One region of the Alteromonas naphthalenivorans genome, then DNA from elsewhere that is predicted to be linked to it. Evidence: predicted binding sites of a transcription regulator. Region 1 holds the regulator's gene; the other holds the start of a gene.

Evidence for each region. The regulator FliA, encoded in region 1, starts transcription of late flagellar genes. The targets are predictions, from matches to a motif close to CTAAAGNTNNNNNNNNNNNNGCCGATA.
Region 2: a site for FliA is predicted at 2,213-2,239, ahead of AMBT_RS07615 (VC2046/SO_2500 family protein). Genes of this name have one in related genera too.

The regions. Positions count from the first base shown of each region.
Region 1 is NC_015554.1:2,968,409-2,972,896, reverse strand. Features, by position in the region: gene flhF (flagellar biosynthesis GTPase FlhF) at 1-886, shown strand, start outside; gene AMBT_RS13005 (MinD/ParA family protein) at 883-1,749, shown strand; gene AMBT_RS13000 (RNA polymerase sigma factor FliA) at 1,746-2,477, shown strand; gene cheY (chemotaxis response regulator CheY) at 2,514-2,897, shown strand; gene AMBT_RS12990 (protein phosphatase CheZ) at 2,932-3,696, shown strand; gene AMBT_RS12985 (chemotaxis protein CheA) at 3,709-4,488, shown strand, end outside.
Region 2 is NC_015554.1:1,765,433-1,769,920, forward strand. Features, by position in the region: gene AMBT_RS07605 (hypothetical protein) at 153-482, opposite strand; gene AMBT_RS07610 (tetratricopeptide repeat-containing response regulator) at 482-2,125, opposite strand; gene AMBT_RS07615 (VC2046/SO_2500 family protein) at 2,318-2,803, shown strand; gene trhO (oxygen-dependent tRNA uridine(34) hydroxylase TrhO) at 2,890-3,885, shown strand; gene AMBT_RS07625 (EF-hand domain-containing protein) at 3,948-4,190, shown strand; gene rluF (23S rRNA pseudouridine(2604) synthase RluF) at 4,325-4,488, shown strand, end outside.

The DNA.
Region 1 (4,488 bases):
ACGAAATGTGCTTCAATACCAAGTTGCTGATTTGATGGAAGCAAAAAGTCGTCGTCAGCAGCCTGTACATCATTATTTAATTCAGCGTTTAACCGACATGGGGTTAAGCCAATCATTGGCAGAGCAACTGATTAGTTATACGCCGTCGCATTACAACGAGCGTGACGCTTGGGTATATCTTTTAAACCTATTGGCTAATCGCATTAATGTGACAGGTAACGATATACTTACGCAAAAGGGCGCAGTAGCGTTAGTGGGTCCTACCGGAACAGGTAAAACCACTACAGTTGCTAAATTAGCTGCTCGTTACGCACAGAAATACGGCGCCGACTCCGTTGCCATGATTACGATTGATACCTATCGTATTGCAGCGTTTGAGCAATTAGCCACATATGGAAAAATTATTGGCTGCACAGTGCGTAAAGCACAAAGTAGTGAAGAATTATCAGATTTATTGTTTCAATTACGCCATAAGAGACTAGTGTTAATTGATACGGCAGGCTTTAGTCAACGAGATAGTCGATTAATTAAACAGATAAATCAATTTGATAACGGTCAAATGCAGCCAGTGAAAAAATACCTAGTAGCGCAAGCGAATACCCAATATGCTGCATTACAACGTATTATAGATGCGTACGAAGGGGTGGAACTTAGCGGTTGTATCTTTACAAAGCTTGATGAGTGCTACTCTCTAGGCGAAGTGCTTAGCGCAGCGGTGGAGTACCAGTTACCTGTCAGTTATGTAACAGATGGACAGAAAGTTCCTGAAGACATTAAGATTGCAGAAGCAAAATCTTTAGTATCTGCTGCTGCAAAGCTTTATAAAAAGTACGGTTTGAATCATACTACTAGTAACAATGTGGTTAAAACAGCACGAGCAGTATGATTGATGATCAAGCGAGTAGCTTACGAAAAATGAAGCAATCACGATTAATCAAAGTTATCGCCGTCACCGGAGGTAAAGGTGGCGTTGGTAAAACAAATATTACGCTAAACACAGCTATTGCTATGGCAAAGCAGGGAAAGCGGGTAATGGTATTGGATGCAGACTTAGGTCTGGCCAATGTGGATGTAATGCTAGGATTGCGAGTAGAGAAAAACCTCTCCCACGTATTATCTGGTGAGTGTACCTTGGACGATGTTCTCGTTACGGGTCCTCACGGTATAAAAATAGCACCAGCCACATCAGGTTCTCAATCAATGGCAGAGCTATCACCAACGCAGCATGCAGGACTCATAAGAGCATTCAGCGAGTTGCGCACGCCCATTGATGTGCTTATTGTGGATACCGCAGCGGGTATTTCCGATATGGTGCTAAGCTTCTCCAAAGCCTCCCAAGATATTATGGTGGTAGTGTGTGATGAGCCCACTTCACTTACCGATGCCTATGCATTAATTAAAATTCTTAACCGAGAACACGGTGTCTTTCGCTTTAAAGTGGTCGCTAACATGGTCCGCGATGTTAGAGAAGGTCAGGAACTTTTCAGCAAATTATCTAAAGTAACAGGGCGATTCTTAGATGTTGCGCTAGAATTGGTAGCAACAGTTCCTTTTGACGAGAACATACGCCGAGCAGTACGTAAGCAAACGTCAATTGTAGATGCTTATCCAAGTTCTCCGGCAGCAGTGGCGATTAGCCAGCTAGCAGCCAAAGCAGGATCATGGCCTATACCTGCGCAACCGGGTGGCCATTTAGAATTTTTTATTGAGCAACTAATAGCAGATAAAGCAGTAGGAAGTCAGCGTTGAATAGCAAAGCAGCCGCTTATCAACAGCAAACAGACAAGTCACAATTAGTTGAGCGTCACGCTTCGCTAGTGAAGCGGATAGCACACCACTTAATGGCGAGACTACCAGCCAGTGTTCTTGTCGATGATTTAATCCAGTCAGGTATGATTGGACTGCTAGAAGCTGCACGAAACTTTGACGGTTCCAAAGGGGCAAGTTTCGAAACCTTTGCAGGTATTCGTATTCGTGGCGCCATGCTTGATGAAATAAGAAAAGGTGATTGGACTCCTCGTTCCGTTCATAAAAACGGTAGGGCAATCACAGAAGCCATCTCTCAAGTTGAAGGTGAAACAGGCCGAGACGCGCGAGATGTAGATATTGCAGCTAAAATGAATGTTAGCATGCAAGATTATCATCAAATGCTGAACGAAGTGAATGCCGGAAAATTGGTGGGGATTGAAGACCTTGGGGTTTCTGAAGATGTCATTTCTACAGAAAAAAACCGAGGCAGCGACGCACCGTTAGAAGATTTGATGCAAGGGGCTTTCCAAAAAGCGCTAGCACATGCTATTACTACATTACCCGAACGGGAAGCGATTGTACTTTCTTTATACTATGATGAAGAACTGAATCTTAGAGAAATAGGCGAAGTTCTTGATGTTAGTGAATCGCGAGTAAGTCAAATTCATAGTCAGGCCATGTTAAAACTCAAATCACGAATGAAATCGTGGCAAGTTGACGAAGAATAGAAATTAATAACAATTAACCCCTCATTGGAGGCTATTTTGGATAAAAGTATGAAAATTCTCGTGGTTGACGATTTTTCTACCATGAGACGTATCATAAAGAACCTGCTAAAAGATTTGGGTTTTGCCAATATCCAGGAAGCGGACGACGGTAACACCGCGCTGCCTATGCTACAACAAGGTGATTTTGACTTTGTTGTAACAGATTGGAATATGCCAGGTATGCAAGGTATCGACTTATTACGCGCTATACGTGCCGACGATAAGTTGAAACACCTACCGGTTCTTATGGTGACAGCAGAAGCGAAGAAAGAACAAATCGTTGCCGCAGCGCAAGCTGGTGTGAATGGTTATGTTGTTAAACCTTTCACTGCCGCTACGTTGAAAGAAAAATTAGATAAAATCTTCGAACGTTTAGGTTGATCCAGACGCTCACCAGAGAAATGAGGTTTACTGGATGTCGACAAATGAAAGTGTCTCCATAACGCTCGAAGAAGCCAAAAAATTGGTAGCGTATCTTGAAGAGGGCGATAACGCATCAGCGAACGCTGTCTTAGAAGCTGTTTCGATGAAAGAGTCCATTGAGCTCTTTGCTGAAGTGGGTAAATTAACGCGTCAACTTCATGACTCGTTGAATAACTTCCAAATCGATGAACGTATTAAAAATTTAACCGTTGATGACATTCCTGATGCGCAAACGCGACTGATGTACGTTATCGAAGAAACGGAAAAAGCTGCCAATACCACCATGGACGCAGTTGAAGAGAGTATGCCAATTGCTGAAGTGCTCTCTACCCGTATCGAAAAAATTATGCCGGAATGGAAGAAACTGATGAATCGTCAACTTGAGTTGGGCGAATTCAAAGTTTTATGTGCAGATTTAGACGAATTGCTAGAAGACGGATCGAAACAATCAGCTAAGCTTACATCATTGCTTACCGAAGTGTTAATGGCACAAGGTTATCAAGATCTTACCGGTCAAGTTATTCGCAGAGTGATTGAACTCGTAAAAGAAGTGGAAGATAGCTTAGTTAATATGCTGACGATGTTCGGTGAACCCGAACAGGCGGAGCAAGACAAGCCATTGGAAGCGAAAGTCGAAAAAGTTAACAAGATCGATAGTGTCGAAGCCGAAGGTCCAATTATTGATGCAGACCAACGCGATGATGTGGTATCTGGCCAAGATGACGTAGATGATCTTTTGTCTAGCTTAGGTTTTTAGGGGAGCGGGCGCATGGCGTTTGATGTTGACGAGGATATATTACAGGACTTTCTAGTTGAAGCTGGGGAGATCCTTGAACAATTACAAGAACAGCTCGTTGATCTGGAAAATAATCCTGAAGATGCAGATTTACTGAATGCTATCTTCCGTGGTTACCATACCGTAAAAGGTGGCGCCGGCTTTTTGTCGCTTACCGAATTAGTTGAAATTTGCCATGGTGCAGAAAACGTTTTCGATGTAATGCGAAACGGACAACGTACTCTTACGCCTGAATTAATGGATACCATTCTTCAGGCCACCGATGTAGTAGTCGATATGTTTGAGCGTGTTAAAGCGCAAGAACCACTAATTCCTGCAGACGCAAAGTTAGTTGATTTGCTGCATAAGTTAAGCACCCCAGAAACCCCAGACGAAAACATCTTTGGTGACAGTAGTGAAGCGGCTGAAGTCCCCGCTGCCGAAGAAGAATTCGCGTTAGAAGAAGCGCCTGTACCTGAAGCGCCTGCCGCAAGTAGCGATGGCGGCATCGACGAGATTTCTGAAGATGAATTTGAAGCCTTGCTGGATGAACTTCATGGTTCAAATGCCCCAGGTAAATCTGCGAAAGCAGAACCAAAAGCGGCAGCCCCCGCGGTTGGTGGTTCAGGTGATGATATTACCGACGATGAATTTGAAGCACTGCTAGACGAATTGCACGGTAAAGGTAAATTCAAAGAAGAAGAACCAGCGCCTGTAGCTGCGCCGAAAGCGGCAGCGCCTAGCGGTGAAGAAATTACCGACGATGAATTTGAA
Region 2 (4,488 bases), 1.2 Mb from region 1:
GCCCCATTGAAAAGATGTTGCTACTCACATGGCGCTTCACCGTACCGTAACATGGTTAAATCAAAACCACATCGCCAATCAAAACTAGTTGCGCATGTAAGTTTTATGTACGACATTCCCAAATAAAGCTGGGTACATAAAGAACCTTCTACTTAGTAGTCTTTGGCCGGCAAACTTTCCTTTTTAACCGCAGCTTGTGCCTTTTTACCAATGGCTTGCTGCTCTCCTTTACAAATAGTGTCGTAATCATCTCGATAGTATCTGAAGTTTTCACATTCACTTTCATAACGTTTTTTCGCTGACATAGCTTGTTGGGGATAGCGGTTGTCATTCATCACTTTCGACAAACTTTTGCATACATGTAATTGGCGATTTACTTCTACAATGTCTTCACAAGGTGGTGTTTGGCTGCACCCATTAAGTGCTAAAACTGAAAGTAGGCTAGCAAGCGCACAGATTTTTTTAGATTGGGTTATTATCATTATGTTGTTCCCATAAAAGTGTCTAAGTCATTGCGAAGCGTGGAGTATTTTTCTTCGTGTTGAGCCTTTAGTGGCATGTCGTCAATGAGTTTATAAAGTCGACGGCATTGTTTAAATAAATCAGGATCTGGCTTTTGGTTCTTGCTTAATATTTGTAATAAGCACTGCAGTAAGTTGAGCGCTACACCTGTATTTACCGGCGAAAAACCTTGCGCAAGAGCAAAAGAGTCTTTTGCTTTTTCATATTGTCCTTGTTGATAAAGCTGAATGCCTTCACGGTTAAACTGCTGATAATTTGTAAGATTTTGTTGGGCTTTGGTCGTCTCAGAATGCAATAAAAAGTTGCTGTTGGAATCGAATTCTAAATTCTGCTGCTTAATAATATCTTGAAGTTGTAGTGCATCTTCATATTCACCAAGGTCGTACATGACTTTAAGGCTATCTGGAATAAATGCGATTGGCGGCGTGGTGTATTTTTCGTCTATAGCAGCTTGTGATTGCGCCAAGTTCTTTTTTGCATCCAGCATTTTTCCATCAATAGCATTAACTCGGGCGTTAATAATGCTGCCAAAAATACTGACGTCAAAATCTTCATCTATTCGTAGTATGTTTTCATCAAACTTACCTCGTTGCAGGGCAAGTAAAGCCTCTTGTTGATAGCGGTTTCGTGTACGTTTGTCATCTGTATATTCGGCGACATCAAGCAAGCTTCGAATAAACCCACACCAATGCAGGCTGTTTTGATGCACGGTTCTTTTCGATAAATCCCAAATGGCCAAACTAGAGGTAGAGGCTAAAATATAATCGTTATGGTTTCGCGCGATAGAGCATGCACTAAAATGCCTAGGCAACGAAAAGGGCGAAAGTTTTATAGCCTGCTTGATAGCAGAAATTGCAATTTCGCCTTGGTTCTTTGCATCATTGGCTTTCGCCAATACATCATGCGCCTCGGCATTAAACCGGTTGCGTTTAATAATATCCTCGGCAATACCTATGGCTTTATCGTATTTTTCTGAGGCGAGATAGGTTTTTGCCAACGCAACTTTGGCCCAAATTATTGGCTTTCCTTCTAAGTAGGGCGAAAGTACGTCCAACGCTTTGTCGTATTGCTCTAGGCGCAAATACAGTTCAACCAACAACTGCTCACAGGTACCTTTGTAGGGCGATGGGGTACCAATAAGATCTTCACACAAATCGATAGCATTGTTGATATTTTCATTGGCCACCTCTTGTAATACTGCCCCTAAAAACTGCCGTTTCTGCCAGGCACGGGTAATACGTGTTTTAAGTTGTACTTGCGAAAAAGGCTTAATAAGATAATCATCAGGGCGTCGCTCAATAGAGCCAAGTACCACAGGGCGCGCACTATCAGCGCTAATTAATATAAACACGGTGGTGGGTTTAATTAAGCGTTTTATTCTAAGCTCTTCAATAAGCTCGAAACCGTTTTTCTTGTCTACCCCTAAATGAAGATCGCAAACAACAATATCAAATTTTTGCTTTTTACAAAGAGACAGGGCCTTTTCCGCAGAAGATTTAGTGACAACGTCACTTGCACCCATGGAGTGTAATAATCCACGAAGCAGTAAGAGAAAAGGGCGTTGATCTTCAACAATAAGCACCTGCTTATCCGAAAAGTTCATTTTTCATCCAATGATAACCATGACACTTTAACTACTTGAGAGGTTCTATATATGATTGTTTAAAATACCGATAAGGGCAAGAATAAGCTTAAGAAAAACATTATCTTGCCGACACTATAGGTATGAATTTTAAATCTTCCTATTTTTGTGTCTGATAACGATATAAATGTAAATAAATCCATAGACCCCAGTATGGCTTGGGAATGGAACGGTACTCTGTCAAAAGCAGCGGGTAATGCCACGCTTTTTGCTTTGTATTTGGCAATGCAACAAAGTGCACTTGCCGACACTATATCGATAGAAAGCCCAAACGAAGACGAAGCCACTAGTGGTATTACACAGCGGCTAGAAGCACTTAATTTCTACCGTAGAGCACCACTTTGTGCGAGTGAGTCAGATTGGTTGCACATGAATCGATTGTCTCAAACAATAGCGCATCAAGTAGCACTGCATGAGCCCATATCACTGCAGTTTGACGAAGTACGCCTTCACAATGAAATGCACCCAGTACCTCTTGCACAAACGAATGACGCCAAAAAAATCAGCCAAGATATTATTACGAACTGTTCGTTAGCCACTCAAAAGCGCATTGCCGCTACTTATTCCACTTCTATTGATGAAGACAACACAATGCTTAGTGACATTATTGAGCAGTCTGAATCCTTTCTTGCTGCCTAACTGGAAATTTTAAAACTGGTTTGATATAGTGCGCGCCGCATTTTTGCACTGGTTTTACGTTCCAACTAGCAAAGGTAAATACTACTATGTCTAAATATATCGTTTGCGCGATGTACAAGTTCGTCGCGCTTGAAAACTTCGAGGCCATGCGCCAACCACTATTAACTGCCATGGAATCTAATGGCATTAAAGGTACGCTTTTACTTGCCAGCGAAGGCATTAATGGCACCGTTTCAGGCACGCGAGAAGGTATTGACGGATTACTCCAATATCTTAACGCCGACGAGAGAATTAATCCTATCTCTTGTAAAGAGTCACTTCACGAAGAACAGCCTTTCTACCGCACCAAGGTAAAACTTAAAAAAGAAATCGTCACCATGGGTGTTGAAGGTATCGACCCGCGTAAAACCGTAGGTACGTACGTGAAACCTAGTGACTGGAACGCGCTAATTAGCGATCCCGACGTCACCGTGATAGACACCCGTAACGGCTATGAAATCGAAATCGGCACTTTCAAGCACGCTATCGACCCAAAAACGGAGACTTTTCGCGAGTTTCCAGAATATGTCGCTAAAACATTAAGCCCAGAGAAAAACAAAAAAGTAGCCATGTTTTGCACCGGCGGTATTCGCTGTGAAAAATCTACGGCCTATTTAAAAGAGCAGGGGTTTGACGAGGTATACCATCTGGAAGGCGGTATTCTTCAATATTTAGAAGATGTACCAAAAGAAGAATCACTGTGGGAAGGTGACTGTTTTGTATTTGATAATCGTGTGGCTGTGAATCACGATCTTGAAAAAAGTGACTATCATCAATGTTATGCCTGTCGCTTACCGATTACAGATGAAGACATGCAAAGTGAGAAGTATGAGTCTGGCGTAAGCTGCCCGCATTGTTTTGGTACCCATACAGAAGATCAACTTTCTCGTTTTCGTGAACGTGAAAAACAAGTTAATCTTGCGAAGATGAGGCAGCAAGAACACGTGGGTACAGAGGCGCGGATCACCATGGAACAAAAGCGTGATGAAAAAGCCCGTTTGCAACGTGAACGCGCGTTAAAAGCAAGAGAAAATCAGGCATAGACACTACTCAATAAGGGCGTTACACTCACCCTCTATGTAGTTGCTAAAAAAAGGGAAAGCGTGTGACCGCTCAACTTTCAGACGAAAAAATTGAAGAAATAAAGAAAGATTTTACCTTCTTCGACCAAGATGGTAATGGTCAGATTGATTTAACGGAGTTTATCGAGTTATTAACCGTTATTTCGCCAAAAACAAAAGCCAGCCATGTACAGGAAGGTTTTAAATTAATAGACAGCAATAACGACGGCTATATCGACTTTGAGGAATTCCTTGAGTGGTGGCAAGAGTGTTGGTGGGAATATTAATACTAACTGAATGTTAAAAAAGCGAGCTTTTAGCTCGCTTTTTTTATAGTAAAATTAACGGTAATAAAGTTGAGAATACAACCGGCACGGTTTACTCACGTTGTCGTTTAGAAAAAAGGGTAAGGACTTTTAGCATGAGCTCTGAGGTAACAAAACGTCTTAATAAATATATCAGTGATACAGGACTGTGCTCACGACGTGAAGCTGATAAATTAATTGAGCAAAATCGAGTTACCATTAACGATAAGCTGCCTGAGCTGGGCACCAAAGTTGCGCAAGGCGATAAAGTGAAGGTTGA